One region of the Streptomyces sp. NPDC085931 genome, then DNA from elsewhere that is predicted to be linked to it. Evidence: riboswitches for the same ligand, from Rfam matches in the RefSeq annotation. Region 1 holds a riboswitch; the other holds the start of a gene.
The links. Region 1 has a riboswitch for cobalamin ahead of ACIGAN_RS01435 ((2Fe-2S) ferredoxin domain-containing protein). Riboswitches for the same ligand answer to the same signal wherever they lie in the genome.
Positions count from the first base shown of each region.

Region 2: linked by a shared signal. The riboswitch ahead of ACIGAN_RS11675 (ribonucleoside-diphosphate reductase subunit alpha) and the one ahead of ACIGAN_RS01435 ((2Fe-2S) ferredoxin domain-containing protein) in region 1 are both predicted to bind cobalamin.

Region 1 is NZ_JBITSK010000001.1:337,542-344,960, reverse strand. It holds gene ACIGAN_RS01450 (VWA domain-containing protein) at 1-611, opposite strand, end outside; gene ACIGAN_RS01445 (IucA/IucC family protein) at 656-2,149, opposite strand; gene ACIGAN_RS01440 (IucA/IucC family protein) at 2,250-3,782, shown strand; cobalamin riboswitch at 3,832-3,957, shown strand; gene ACIGAN_RS01435 ((2Fe-2S) ferredoxin domain-containing protein) at 4,020-4,418, shown strand; gene ACIGAN_RS01430 (iron ABC transporter permease) at 4,426-6,498, opposite strand; gene ACIGAN_RS01425 (ABC transporter substrate-binding protein) at 6,507-7,419, opposite strand, start outside.
Region 2 is NZ_JBITSK010000005.1:104,876-112,294, forward strand. It holds gene ACIGAN_RS11660 (GlxA family transcriptional regulator) at 1-252, opposite strand, end outside; gene ACIGAN_RS11665 (hypothetical protein) at 346-588, shown strand; gene ACIGAN_RS11670 (ribonucleotide-diphosphate reductase subunit beta) at 501-1,508, opposite strand; gene ACIGAN_RS11675 (ribonucleoside-diphosphate reductase subunit alpha) at 1,508-3,871, opposite strand; cobalamin riboswitch at 3,993-4,163, opposite strand; gene mctP (monocarboxylate uptake permease MctP) at 4,349-5,977, opposite strand; gene ACIGAN_RS11685 (DUF3311 domain-containing protein) at 5,974-6,240, opposite strand; gene ACIGAN_RS11690 (GntR family transcriptional regulator) at 6,386-7,150, opposite strand.

The DNA of each region.
Region 1 (7,419 bases):
GCCTCGGCGATGCAGCTCAGCTGCCGGCTCAGCTTCGCCGTCGGCACCAGGCCGAGCGTGTCGATGGTCAGGCCGATGCCCTTGGCGGCGATCTCGCGGGCGACCTCGCACGGGTCGAGCGGGGCGCAGGTGTCCTCTCCGTCGCTGATCAGCACGATGCGCTTGGAGCCGTCACCGCCGTCCAGGTCACCGGCCGCCTTCAGCAGGGCCGGTCCGATCGGCGTCCAGCCGGTCGGGGCGAGGGTGGCGACGGCCGCCTTCGCCTCGGTGCGGTCGAGCGGCCCGACCGGGTAGAGCTGCGCGGTGTCCTTGCAGCCGGTTCGGCGGTCGTCGCCGGGGTAGTTCGCGCCGAGGGTGCGGATACCGAGCTCGACCTCCTCGGGCGTCGCGTCCAGCACGTCGCTGAACGCCTGCTTCGCGGCGGCCATCCGCGACTGTCCGTCGATGTCCCGGGCCCGCATCGAGCCGCTCACATCGAGGACGAGGTCGACCTTGGGGGCGTCCCGGCCCGTGGGTTCACCGGCGGCCGCCCCGGCCGGGAGGGCGATCCCGGCGGTCAGGGCGGCGAGCAGGGCACAGGCGCCCGCCGCCAGCCGTGTACGTGTGATCATCGGCGGATCCTATTGATCACTCGGGCCGTCCTCCAAAACGGCCCTCAGCGCAGCGGATTGGGCAGCTCCGCCCACTGGTCCCCGGGCGTGCGCGGCGAGAGCCGCATCAGCGTCAGCGCCTTCGTGGGCAGGGGCTCAGCCCGCAGGGCCGCGACGTCCGCGGTGTCCGGCAGGTCCCCCAGGGCCGCCTCCAGTGCCGCCGCGAGCGCCTCGTACGACCCGGCCGTCCCGGCCAGCGCGCCCGCCACCAGGGAACCGAACAGCTTGCGGCGCAGGGTGCGTTCGTCGTCCGTGACCATGCGGGCGGGCAGCTCGGGCACCGCGATGCCGTGCCGGGCGAGACGGGCCGGACTCACGCGGATGTCGGCCAGATCGCGGTAGACCAGCCGCAGCGGCTCGCCCGCCGCCGAGAGGACGACCAGGAGGTTCTGGCCGTGCGCCTCGAGGGCCACGCCCAGTTCCAGCAGCCGCAGCCCGACCGTGAGGGCGAGACGGGCGAACCCGGCCAGCCAGGCGGCGGACCGGGGCAGTTCGGTGGTGGCGAGCGCGGCCACCGGCAGCACCCGCTCACCGCCGCCCGCGTACACCTGCGGCGACTGACGCAGCACGGCCGCGAAGTCGGGCGAGCCGGCCGCCGCCGCGCCCAGGGTGCGGGTGACGTGCAGCAGCCCGTCCGTGCGCGCGGCCGGGAGCGCGGCGAAGTCCGACAGCAGCGCGGAGGCGGCGACCGAAGGCAGCGAGATGTCCCGCACCGAGGACGTCAGCCGGGCGCTCAGCGAGGTCTTCACATGCGGCCCGCCGGGCAGGGCGAGCGTCCGCAGGGACATCAGCGGATGCGCCGGACGGCTCACCTCGCACGACCGCTTCAGCACGTGCGCCGCCTGCCAGGGGTGCACCGGCAGCAGCACGCGCCCCCCGTCCCGCAGGTCCTCCGGCCACCCACCGGTGACCAGGCACTCCTCCTCCGGCACCGGCACCAGCCCCAGCTCCACCACCGGCCGGTGCTCCGGCCCGTAGGCCAGCTGTTCGGCGACCGAGAAACCGGGCCGGGAGCGGCAGGTCGGGTGGAACGGGTGCCCGTCGACGATCCGCTGCTCCCACTCCCAGTCCCGCCGCGGCCACGCCCGGCGGTCCTCCTCCTGCCCCGCCCTGGACAGCGCCAGCGAGGCGACGCTGTGCCCGAGTTCGGCCGCGAAGGAGGCCGAGTGCGGCACGCCCAGGCCGGTCATCAGCCGTGCCGGATCGGCGTACTCCGTCCCGTCGAGCCGCACGGCCGTGACATACGCCCCGGTCGCGTACGGATCGGGCAGCGGACCGTGCAGCCGGCGGCCGTCGGCGAGGGACAGGGCCAGCCCGTCCCGGCCCCGCTCCACGCCGGTCACCCAGGGCAGTGGATCATGGGTCAGGCCACGCCACAGGCGGGACAGCACGGCCGCCCGGGCGCCGGGCAGTTCGGCCTCGTAGCGCGGCAGGAGTCCGGGCCGGACGACGGACAGCTCGTCGGCGACCTCGGTCTCGGCGCTGGGGGGACGGTGCACGGGCGGACTCCTCGGGTACGAATAGGGCGTCACAGCGGAATGGCGACGACCGACATACTGATCATCTCCGCCCGGAACGCTGGAAGGACCGTAGGGACGAGTGGAACGCGTGGACCTCATGCCCCCGCCCGCCGACGACGACTCGGCCCACGGTGACGACCCGGCCATCGGCTCTCTCGCCGACGCGTACGCCGCCGTGCCCCTGCTCAACTGCCTGCTGCGCGAGGTCGCCCGGCCGGTGCGCGAGGAGGACGGACACCGCGTCCACCACCTGCCCGGAGCGGACCGCCTGCTGCGCGTGCGCGGCACCCGGCGGCCCGCCGAGCCCGAGATCGAGGCGGCGGGCACCTGGCGGCGCCTCGGCCACGCCGAGCTGGTCGGCCTGGTCGCCGCGGAACTGCGCCGGCGCACCGGCGTGGACAATCCCGGCCTGCCCGCCGAGATGACCGACAGCCGGGACGTGATCGCCGCGCTGCTCGCCGCCCGCGCCGGGGCCACCCCGCCCGAGGACCTCTACCGGCGGTCCGAGCAGTGCCTGCTCACCGGCCACACGCACCACCCCGCCCCCAAGGCCCGCGGCGGCGGCCCCGCCGCGGCCTGGCTGCCGTACGCGCCCGAGGCGTACGCCCGCTTCCCGCTGGTCCTGCTCGGCCTGCGCGAGGACACCGTCGTGGAGGACGGCGACACTACGGCGCTCGACGCCCTCGGCACGGCACCGCCCGGCTACCGGCTGCTCCCGGCCCACCCCTGGCAGCTCGACCTGGCCGCCCGGGAGCTGGCCCCCGCCTTCGCGGACGGCAGACTCCTCCGGCTCGGCACCACGGCCTTCGACACCTGGCCGACGGCCGCGATCCGCACCGTCTACGCCCCCGAGCGGGACCTGTTTTTGAAGTTCAGCCTGGACGTGCGCATCACCAACGACATCCGCCGGCTCTGGCGCCACGACCTGCTCGCCCTGCGCCGGACCGACTCCGCCACGAGCGCGGCCTTCGCGGCGTACGACGGCCCGCCCGGCTGGCTCGGCGACCGCGGGTACCGCACCGCCGGCTTCTCTTTCGAGGCCCTCGCCGTCCTGGTCCGCGACGGCTTCACCGGCCGCCTCGTGCCCGGGGCGACCCCGCTGCTCGCGGCCGCCCTCGTCGAGGGCTTCGACGGCAACCCGCTCGACCGGGTCACCGACCCGGAGCCCTGGTGGGAGGCCTATCTGGCGCACGCCGTGCCCCCGGTCCTGGCGGCCTTCGCAGGCCACGGCGTCGTCGTCGAGGCCCATCTGCAGAACACGCTGGTCGCCGTGGACACGGCCGGCATGCCCGTGCAGGTGCTGTACCGGGACGCCGAGGGCGTCAAGCTGCTGCCGGACGTGGAGCGCGCGGCCGGCTGGGAACGGCTGGTGTACTGCCTGCTCGTCAACCACCTCACCGAGATCGCCGGTGCCCTCGCCGAACGCCGGCCCGGCTTCGACCCCTGGCCCGCCGTCCGCCGCGCACTCGCCCGGCACGACCTGCCGGAGATCCCGGCCTTGCTCGCCTCCCCGACCCTGCCCGCCAAGACGAACCTGCTGCTGCGCTGGACGGGCGCGGACGGCGCCGACGCCCGCTACCTGCCGCTGCCGAACCCGCTCAGGCGGTCCTGACCCCGGCGCGGCCCCGTGGAATGATGACCGGCGACAAGGGCGACGGCGGACGAGGAAGCCGGTGTGAATCCGGCGCGGTCCCGCCACTGTGATCGGCGAGCCGGTCCCGACAGGCCACTGCCCGCAAGCGGGTGGGAAGGCCGGGACCGGCGGCGACCCGAGAGCCAGGAGACTCACGCGGTCGCCTCCTCCACGGACCACCGGGGCGGATCTCCCCGGAGAGAGGGCAGGTGCGGCATGCCCGCGACGCCGGCCGGCGAACCCCTGGACGACCCCCGCGGCGATGCCCCGCCCTGCCGGGTCGTCGTCTGCCGGGACTGCTGCTGCGGCAGCCCCAAGGTGAGAGGCGTCGACCACGCGGCCCAGACCGCGCGCCTGCGCGCGGCGGCGCCGGTGCGGATCTCCGACTGCCTCGACGTCTGCGACCAGGCCAACGTCGTCGTCGTGCAGCCGTCCGCCGCGGGCCGGGCCGCCGGCGCCCGCCCGGTCTGGCTCGGCCTGGTCAACGACCCGGCCGCCACCGAGGACGTCGTGGCCTGGGTGCGGGCCGGCGGCCCGGGCGTCGCCCCGCTGCCGGACATCCTCGGCCTGTACGTCTTCAGCCCGCGGGCGCGACGGGACGGCGACCGCGCCTGACACGGCCTCAGGCCGCCCGCCGGCTCCGGACCAGCAGCCACAGGAAGTACGGCGTGCCGATCACGGCCGTCATCAGACCGGCGCCCAGCTGGGCCGGGGCGATCACGGTCCGGCCCAGCAGGTCGGCCGTGCCGACGAGCGCGGCGCCGAGCAGCACGGCCACCGGCACCACCCGGACGTGCCGCCGGCCCACCAGGGCCCGGGCCGCGTGCGGCGCGACGAGGCCCACGAAGCCGATGGTGCCGGCCGAGGCCACGGCGGTCGCCGCCAGCAGCACGCCCACCACCAGGAAGCCGAGCCGGGCCCGGGGCAGTGCGAGCCCGAGCAGACGCGGGGTGTCCCCGTCCAGCGAGACGAGGTCCAGCTCGGTGCGCCGGGCGACCGCGACGGCCACCCCCAGGGCCAGCACGAGCGCCACGGGCACCACGTCCGCCGTGGTGCGCCCGTACGTCGAACCGGACAGCCAGGTCAGCGCCTTGGTGGCGTTGAACGGGTCGGTCAGCACGATGAGCAGGCTGATCAGGGCCGTCGACCCGGCCGCCACGCCGATGCCGACGAGGACCAGCCGGCTCTGCTGGTAGCCGCCCCGGGCGGCGAGCCCGAAGACGAGGGCGGAGGCCAGGGCCGCACCCGCGAAGGCGGCCCCCGCGACACCCCAGGAACCGGCGGCGGGCACGGTGGTCACCAGCAGCACGGCACCGAGCGCGGCGCCGCCGGAGACGCCCAGCACCCCGGGCTCCGCCAGCGGGTTGCGGGTCACGGCCTGCACCAGCGTGCCGGCCAGGGCGAGCGCGGCACCCGCGCAGAGGGCGGCGAGCACCCGCGGCACCCGGGTGTCCAGGACGAAGGAGACGGTCCGGCCGGCCCGGCCCTGCGCCCAGTTGGCGACGTCGCCGAGCAGGAGCTTGGTGTCGCCCAGCAGGACACCGGCGAGGGCGACGGCCACCACCGCGGCGGCCAGGGTCCCCACCGTGACCAGGAACGCCGTCCGGCCGGGGATGCGCAGCCGGTCCGGTGGCTCCACCCCGGCGGTGTCCCGCAGCCGCAGGGCCGTCGCCACCAGGAACACGGCCCCGACCAGGCTGGTGACGATGCCGGTGGGCACACCCACCGCCGTGTCCGCCGGGATCAGGGACCGCAGCAGCACGTCCGAGCCGAGCACCAGCGCCGCCCCGGCCAGCCCGGCCGCGGGCAGCGCCGCCCGCGCGCGGGTGAAGCCCCGGAACCGGCGGGCCAGCGGACGGACCAGGGCGGGCGCGCAGAGCCCGACGTAGCCGAGCGGACCGGCGAGCGTGACGGCCGCCGCGGACAGCAGCGCCGCCAGCACCACCACCGTGACGCGGGTGGCGTGCACCGGCACGCCGAGACCGCGCGCGGCGTCGTCGCCGAGGGCGAGCGCGTCGACCCGGCGGGCGACCAGCAGCAGCCCGGCGAGCCCCACCAGGGCGACGGGCAGCATCTGCAGGACACCGTCGAAACCGTTCTGGCCGATGCTGCCCTGGTTCCACTGGTAGAGGCCCTCCGTCTGCTGCGGGAACAGCAGCAGCAGCCCTTCCGTCAGGGAGTTCAGGCCCAGCGCGAGCGCGGTGCCGGCCAGGACCAGCCGTACGGTGCCGGTGCCGAGGCCGGACAGGGCGAGCACCACGGCCGCGGCCACCAGCCCGCCCGCGAAGGCCACGCCCGAGGAGGCCAGCAGGGGCAGGGAGACGCCGGTGGCGCCGACCAGTCCGAGCGCCAGGTACGAACCGGCGTTGACCGCGAGGGTGTCGGGCGAGGCGAGCACGTTGCGGCTGACGGCCTGCAGGACGGCGCCCGCGATGCCGAGGACGACGCCGACCAGGATCCCGGCGGCCATGCGCGGCAGCCGGGAGGCGATCACCACCGAGGCGTCGCCCGGATCGGCCTGCCCGGTCAGGGCCTTGAGCACCTGCGCCGGTCCGACGGCGGCGGTGCCCTGGGTGATGTCGGCGACCGCGAGGGCGGCGACGAGGAGGACGAGCCCGGCCGTCACCGCGGCCGCGCCCGTCCGGGACGCGGCCGCCGTGGGACGGACGGCGGGGGGCGCTTCGGTGACGGCCATGGCGGGCGTTACTTCGTCAGCGCTGCGACGAGGGCGTCGATGTACGCCTCCATCGAGCCGGGACCGCCGAACATCCAGATGCCGTCGGGCAGCCGGTGCACGTCGCCGGCCTTGACGAACGGCAGGGAGCTCCACACGGCGTTCTTCTTCAGCTGCCCGGCGAACGGGTTGCTGGCCTTGTCGCCGTCGTTGCCGATGTAGGCGAACGCGGTGTCCTTCGGCAGGGCGGTCAGGCCCTCGACGTCGGTGGTGCCCAGGCCGTAGGCCGGGTCGCCCTTGACCTTCCAGGCGTTCTTCAGGCCGAGCTTTTCGTTGACGGAGCCGATGAGCGAGCCGCTGGTGTACGGACGGATGGAGACCTGGTTGGACGTCACGTAGCCGTCCGCGAAGGCGACGGAGCTGCCGCCGAGCTCGGCATCGGCGAGGGTCTTGCGGCCCGCGGCGACCTTGGCGTCGAAGCTCTCGCGGGCGGCCTCGGCCCTGTCGGTGGTGCCGGTGGCCTTCGCGATCAGGTCGAGGTTCTCGAACATCTGCCCGATCTGGTCGGCGGCATCGGCCGACTTGATCTCCAGGACCGGCGCGATCTTCCGCAGCTGCTTCACGGCCGCGTCCGGCAGGTCGGAGCTGGCCACGATCAGGTCGGGGGAGAGCGAGGCGATGGTGTCCATGCTCGGCTCGCCGCGGGTGCCGATGTCCTTGGGCTCGTTCTTCAGCGGGACGGCGCTGTCCCAGGTCTTGTAGCCCTTGACGTCGGCCACGCCCACGGGGTCGACGCCGAGGGTGATCAGGCTCTCGACCTCGTTCCACTCGGTGGCCACGACCTTCTTCGCCGGGCCGTCCAGCTTCACCTTCGCGCCGGTGGAGTCGGTGAGGCTGATCGCCCCGGTGGTCTTCTCCGGGCTGTCGGCGGCCGGCTCGGTG
Region 2 (7,419 bases), on a different contig from region 1:
GGTGCGCGTGGAGTAGCCGTCCCCGGCCGGGACGGCGATGAGGTCGGCCGTCTCCAGCCGCTCCAGGCCGTGCTCGACCTGGAGTGACAAGCCCGAGGCCATGCGCAGGGCGGGGCCCTCGGCCGAGGCGACGGCGAAGTCGTACACCGGCAGGCCGTCGTCGCTGCGGTCGGTGCCGAAGACCTCGCACACCACGCCGAGTTCGAAGGGGGTCACACCGTCGAGCAGGGCGACGGCCACGTTCTGCAGCATGCGTCCAGTGTGCCGCACCGTTGGCAGTAATTCGAGGGTCTGCGGCAGTACTGCCACTGACGGTAAGGACCATTCGGAGCGACAGTGGTGTCCATGGACACGAACCAGACTCAGACACTCATCGCCATGGTCTTCGTACTCGGGACGCTGGTCCTCCTGGTCCTCCCGTCCGTGCTCGGCCTGATGCACGACAGGCGCATCGACCGGCAGATCCGGGAGGCCCAGGAGGCCCGCGGGGACGCTCCGGCTCAGAAGTCCTCGTCCAGGTCGACGGTGCCCTCCACCGCCACCTGGTACGCGGAGGGCCGCCGCTCGAAGAAGTTGGTCAGCTCCTGAACCCCCTGCAGCTCCATGAAGGAGAAGGGGTTCTCCGAGCCGTACACCGGAGCGAAGCCCAGGCGGGTCAGCCGCTGGTCGGCGACGCACTCCAGGTACTGCCGCATCGACTCGGTGTTCATGCCCGGCAGGCCGTCACCGCACAGGTCGCGCGCGAACTGCAGCTCGGCCTCGACGGCCTCCCGGAGCATGTCCGTCACCTCCTGCCGGAGCCGGTCGTCGAACAGCTCCGGCTCCTCCTTGCGGACGGTGTCGACCACGTCGAACGCGAACGACATGTGCATCGTCTCGTCGCGGAACACCCAGTTGGTGCCGGTGGCCAGGCCGTGCAGCAGGCCGCGGCTGCGGAACCAGTAGACGTAGGCGAAGGCGCCGTAGAAGAACAGGCCCTCGATGCAGGCCGCGAAGCAGATCAGGTTGAGCAGGAAGCGGCGGCGGTCCGCCTGTGACTCCAGCCGGTCCAGCTTCTCGACCGAGTCCATCCACCTGAAGCAGAACTCCGCCTTCTCGCGGATGGACGGGATGTTCTCCACCGCCGCGAAGGCCGCCGCCCGGTCCTCCGGGTCGGGCAGGTAGGTGTCGAGCAGCGTCAGGTAGAACTGGACGTGCACGGCCTCCTCGAAGAGCTGACGGCTCAGATAGAGCCGCGCCTCGGGGGAGTTGATGTGCTTGTACAGCGTCAGCACCAGGTTGTTCGCGACGATCGAGTCGCCCGTCGCGAAGAACGCCACCAGCCGGCCGATGAGGTGCTGCTCCTCGGGGGAGAGCCTGCCGAGGTCGGCGACGTCCGAGTGGAGGTCGACCTCCTCCACGGTCCAGGTGTTCTTGATGGCGTCCCGGTAGCGCTCGTAGAAGTCCGGGTAGCGCATCGGGCGCAGCGTCAGCTCGAAGCCGGGGTCGAGAAGGTTCTGGGTGCTCATTACTGGCAGGCCTCGCAGGACTCGGGGTTTTCCAGGGAGCAGGCGACCGCTTCGGGGTCCGGGGTGGCCTGCACGGGGACGGTGGCGCGGGCGGCGCGGGCGATCCGGGTCGCCGGGCGCGAGCGCAGGTAGTACGTGGTCTTCAGCCCGGACTTCCAGGCGTAGGCGTACATCGAGGAGAGCTTTCCGATGGTCGGCGTCTCCAGGAAGAGGTTCAGGGACTGGGACTGGTCCAGGAAGGGGGTCCTGGCCGCCGCCATGTCGATCAGGCCGCGCTGCGGGATCTCCCAGGCCGTGCGGTAGAGCGCGCGGACGTCCTCGGGGATCCAGGCGAAGTCCTGCACCGAGCCGTTGGCCTCGCGCAGGGCCTCGCGGGTGCGGGCGTCCCACACGCCGAGCCGCTTCAGCTCCTCCACCAGGTAGGAGTTGACCTGGAGGAACTCGCCCGAGAGCGTCTCGCGCTTGAACAGGTTGGACACCTGCGGCTCGATGCACTCGTAGACGCCCGCGATGGAGGCGATGGTGGCCGTGGGCGCGATGGCCAGGAGCAGCGCGTTGCGCAGGCCGGTCGTGGCGATCCGCTCGCGCAGGGCCGCCCAGCGCTCCGGCCAGGTCAGCTCCACGTCGTAGTGGTCGGGGTGCAGCACGCCCCGGGCCGTGCGGGTCTTCTCCCACGCGGGCAGCGGGCCGCTGCGCTCGGCCAGGTCGGCGGAGGCCTCGTAGGCGGCGAGCATGATCCGCTCGGCGATCCGGGTGGACAGGGCCTTCGCCTCGGGCGAGTCGAAGGGCAGGCGCAGCTGGAAGAAGACGTCCTGCAGGCCCATCGCGCCGAGGCCGACCGGGCGCCAGCGGGCGTTGGAGCGGCCCGCCTGCTCGGTCGGGTAGAAGTTGATGTCGACGACCCGGTCGAGGAACGTCACGGCCGTGCGGACGGTCGCGTCCAGCCGCTCCCAGTCGATGTCCCCGTCGGCCACGAACGCGCCGAGGTTGACCGAGCCCAGGTTGCAGACTGCCGTCTCCCCGTCGCTGGTGACCTCCAGGATCTCCGTGCAGAGGTTGGAGGAGTGCACCACGTGGCCCGGCTCGGCGGTCTGGTTGGCGGTGCGGTTGGCGGCGTCCTTGAAGGTCATCCAGCCGTTGCCGGTCTGCGCCAGGGTGCGCATCATCCGGCCGTACAGCTCGCGCGCGGGCAGCGTCTTGCGCGCCAGGCCCTTCGCCTCGGCGGCCCGGTAGGCGGCGTCGAACTCCTCGCCCCACAGGTCCACCAGCTCGGGCACGTCCGCGGGGGAGAACAGCGACCACTGCGCGTCGGCGTTCACCCGCCGCATGAACTCGTCCGGCACCCAGTGCGCCAGGTTCAGGTTGTGCGTACGGCGGGCGTCCTCGCCGGTGTTGTCGCGCAGCTCCAGGAACTCCTCGATGTCGGAGTGCCACGTCTCCAGGTAGACCGCGGCGGCGCCCTTGCGGCGGCCGCCCTGGTTCACCGCGGCGACCGAGGCGTCGAGGGTCTTCAGGAACGGCACGATCCCGTTGGAGTGGCCGTTGGTGCCGCGGATCAGCGAACCCCGGGCCCGGACGCGGGAGTAGGCGATGCCGATGCCGCCGGCGTGCTTCGACAGGCGGGCGACCTGGTGGTAGCGGTCGTAGATGGAGTCCAGCTCGTCCTTGGGGGAGTCGAGGAGGTAGCAGGACGACATCTGGGGGTGCCGGGTGCCGGAGTTGAAGAGCGTGGGGGAGGAGGGGAGGTAGTCGAGGCGGCTCATCAGCCGGTAGAGCGCCGCGACCTCGTCCACCGCCCGTGCGGTGTCGTCCTCGGCGAGGCCGCTCGCCACGCGCAGCATGAAGTGCTGGGGCGTCTCGATCACCTTGCGGGTGATGGGGTGGCGCAGCAGGTAGCGGCTGTGCAGCGTGCGCAGGCCGAAGTAGCCGAAGCGGTCGTCGGCGGCGGTGTCGATCAGGGCGTCCAGCCGGGCCGCGTGGAGCCGGACGAAGTCGGCGGTGCGGTCGGCGATGAGCCCCTCGCGGTGGCCGACGGCGACCGACTCCGTGAAGGACGTGACGCCCTGGGAGGCGGCCTCGGCGCGGATGGAGACGGTCAGCAGCCGGGCGGCCAGCCGGGAGTAGGCGGGGTCCTCGGAGATGAGACCGGCGGCCGCCTCGGTCGCCAGCTCGCGCAACTCCGTCTCGTCCGCCCGCGCGGACCGGCCGCGCAGGGCGGCGGCGGCGACCCGGCCCGGGTCGGCGTCGGGGAGGTCGGCGGTCAGCTCGGTGAGGGTCCGCAACAGGGCGGCACCGGAGGCGTCGTGCGCTTCTTCCGCGGTTTCGTCGGCGGCTGAGACCGGATCGGCTGGCGCGATGGTCACGTGGGGCTCTCCCTCGCTCGGCACGGGGCCTCGTCGAGGGCAGGGGGCAGCACACGAGCGCACGCGGCGTCGCGTCCACCGGCCCATTCCACGAGGCCCGGACGTCAGGCACACCGGCCGGGTGGCCGGGTGCGCCGTCGGCAGGTCCTCGGACTGACGCCCATGCGCCTATAAGGGCATGGGTACACCGTTGCGGGACAGTTCCGGATTCGCACCGGATTCCCCTGCGGCGACAGCGAGCATGAGCATACATCTTGTGCCGGGTTCGGAGACCACCCCCAGATGTTGTGTCGCACTGGTTTCAGAGGGTCAGCCGGCGGGTGTGCAGAGTGATCTTCACCGCGATCTTCACCGGGCGTGGCACCGGCGCCGGGCGAGGGACCGCGGGCGAACGACGGCGGGCCGCCGCGAGGTGTCTCACGGCGGCCCGCTGCGGGTCGTTCGTCGTGCGGGGCGCGGTGCCGGGCGCCCCGGAGGTCAGTGCGAGGAACCGGCCGTGGCCGGCGGCAGCTCCACCTGCACCCCCGGGTCGCCCGCGTCCGCCGTGTAGTCCTCCGGCTTGGTCTCGTCGATGCCGTCGGGGGCCTTCAGGGCCTTGAGGACGAACGTCAGGACCACCGTCACCACCACGTTCAGCACGAACGCCGTGAGGCCGATGTAGCCGATCTCGCCGATGCCGGGGATCTCCTTGGAGGACCCGCCGAAGTGCTTCTGCGTGGGCGAGGCGACGCCGTACGCGGCGACCGTGCCGTAGACCATGCCGACCGCCCAGCCCGCGAGCAGCGCCCAGCGGTGGAACCAGCGGGTGAACAGGCCGCCGACCAGGGCCGGGAAGGTCTGCAGGATCCAGATGCCGCCCAGCAGCTGGAAGTTGATGGCGACCGTCTTGTCCATGGTGAGGACGAAGGCCAGCGCGCCCACCTTCACCAGCAGGGACACCAGCTTGGAGACCTTGGTCTCCTGCTCGGGCGTCGCGTCCGGCTTGATGAAGTCCTTGTAGATGTTGCGCGTGAAGAGGTTCGCGGCCGCGATGGACATGATGGCCGCCGGCACCAGCGCGCCGATGCCGATCGCCGCGAACGCCACGCCCGCGAACCAGTCCGGGAACATCGTCTCGAACAGCTGCGGAATCGCCAGCTGCCCGTTCTGCACCTTGATGCCGGCCGCGATCGCCATGAACCCGAGCAGCGCCAGCAGACCCAGCATCAGCGAGTACAGCGGCAGGATCGTGGTGTTGCGGCGGATCACCTCACGGCTCTTGGAGGACAGCGTCGCCGTGATGGAGTGCGGGTACATGAACAGCGCCAGGGCGGAGCCCAGCGCCAGCGTGGCGTACGTCCACTGGCCCGTCTCCGGCGGCGTCAGCGCACCGCGCGGCGCACCCGTCGCCGGGTTGGTCTGGCTGAACGCGTCGCCCGCCTTGGCGAAGATGTCGTCGAAACCGCCCAGCTTGATCGGGATGTAGATGATCGCCACCGCGATGACGATGTAGATCAGCGTGTCCTTCACGAACGCGATCAGCGCGGGCGCCCGCAGACCCGACGAGTACGTGTAGGCCGCCAGCACGCCGAAGGCGATCAGCAGCGGCAGGTCCTTGATGAACCAGTTGGTGTCCTCGCCGCCGCCGACGCCCATCACGTCCAGCACGGCCTGGATGCCGACCAGCTGGAGCGCGATGTACGGCATCGTCGCCAGGATGCCGGTCAGCGCCACGGCCAGGGACAGCCCCTTGGAGCCGAAGCGGCCGCGCACAAAGTCGGAGGTCGTCACGTAGCCGTGCTTGTGGGAGACCGACCACAGGCGCGGCAGGAACGTGAAGATCAGCGGGTAGACCAGGATCGTGTAGGGCACCGCGAAGAAGCCCGCCGCGCCCGCCGCGTAGATCGCCGCCGGCACGGCCACGAAGGTGTACGCCGTGTACAGGTCACCGCCGAGCAGGAACCAGGTGATCCAGGTGCCGAACGAGCGGCCGCCGAGGCCCCACTCGTCCAGGCTGTGCTCGTTCTCGGCCTTACGCCAGCGCGCGGCCAGGAAGCCCATGACCGTGACGGCCAGGAAGAAGAAGATGAAGACGGCGAGTGCGACGCCGTTCACGCCGTCCTTCACTGCGACGCACCGCCCTTCGAGGCCGAGCGGGCGCGCTGGTCACGCTGCCACAGCTTGAAGGCGATCATGGTCAGCGCCGTGGAGATCAGCACCCACGCCATCTGGTACCAGTAGAAGAACGGGATGCCGATGAAGGCCGGGTCGGTCTTGGCGTACGACCCGACCCACAGCATGGCAACGAAGGGCGCTATGAGACAGACGGCGATGACGACGCGCGTCGGCGTCACCACCGGCCCTCTGCTGACTTCCGGGGCTTGCGACATCAGGCGGCTCCGTCCCCTCAAGTGATCACCTGGGCAATGCGCAGGCAATCTAGGTCAGGGTGTGCCGGGAGCGGAACCCCTCGTCCGCAATGCGGTACCCAAAAGAAACCGGAGGCCGCGGCGGGCCGGTCGCGCCGCCGGCCGGCTACTCCTGGGGCCGCTTCAGCCGGGCCACGAACTTGTACCGGTCGCCCCGGTAGACCGACCGCACCCACTCCACCGGCTGGCCGTCGCGGTCCAGCGAGTGCCGGGAGAGCATCAGCATCGGCAGGCCGACGTCCGTGCCGAGCAGGCCCGCCTCGCGCGGGGTGGCCAGGGACGTCTCGATGGTCTCCTCGGCCTCGGCGAGATGGACGTCGTAGACCTCGGCGAGCGCGGTGTAGAGCGACGTGTACTTCACCAGGGACCGGCGCAGGGCGGGGAAGCGCTTCGCGCTGAGGTGGGTGGTCTCGATGGCCATGGGCTCACCGTTGGCCATGCGCAGGCGCTCGATGCGCAGCACGCGTCCGCCCGGCGTGATGTCGAGCAGCCCGGCGAGCCGGTCGTCGGCGGTGATGTAGCCGATGTCGAGCAGCTGTGAGGTCGGCTCCAGGCCCTGGGCGCGCATGTCCTCGGTGTAGGAGGTCAGTTGCAGGGCCTGCGAGACCTTCGGCTTGGCGACGAAGGTGCCCTTGCCCTGGATGCGTTCCAGCCGGCCCTCGACGACCAGTTCCTGCAGCGCCTGGCGCACGGTCGTGCGGGAGGTGTCGAACTCCGCCGCGAGGGTGCGCTCGGGCGGGACGGGCGTGCCGGGCGCCTGGGTCTCCGTCATGTCGAGCAGGTGCTTCTTCAGGCGGTAGTACTTGGGCACACGTGCGGTACGGACGGGCACCCCGTTCTCGTTCTCCGCACTGCTGACGTCGGTGCTCATGCTCCGCCTTCCCGGCTCGGTCCGCCGACACGATCTCACTTGTATACCGTCGGTGACTTGTTTGGTCTAGTCCACCACTCCCAGTGGTCTACCTGAAGTATGGCGGGTGCAGCCGCCTTTTCGCTGGCTTCTTACTTAAAGGTTCCTGCATATGTAGGTCGCATAACGGCTGGTCAGAGCCTTCTCGCGACCCTTGACAGGGTGGTGGGCCTGGGTCAAGCTCCCCGTACTGGTCTACACCAATGGTCCAGGCCCGGCCCCACGTTCAC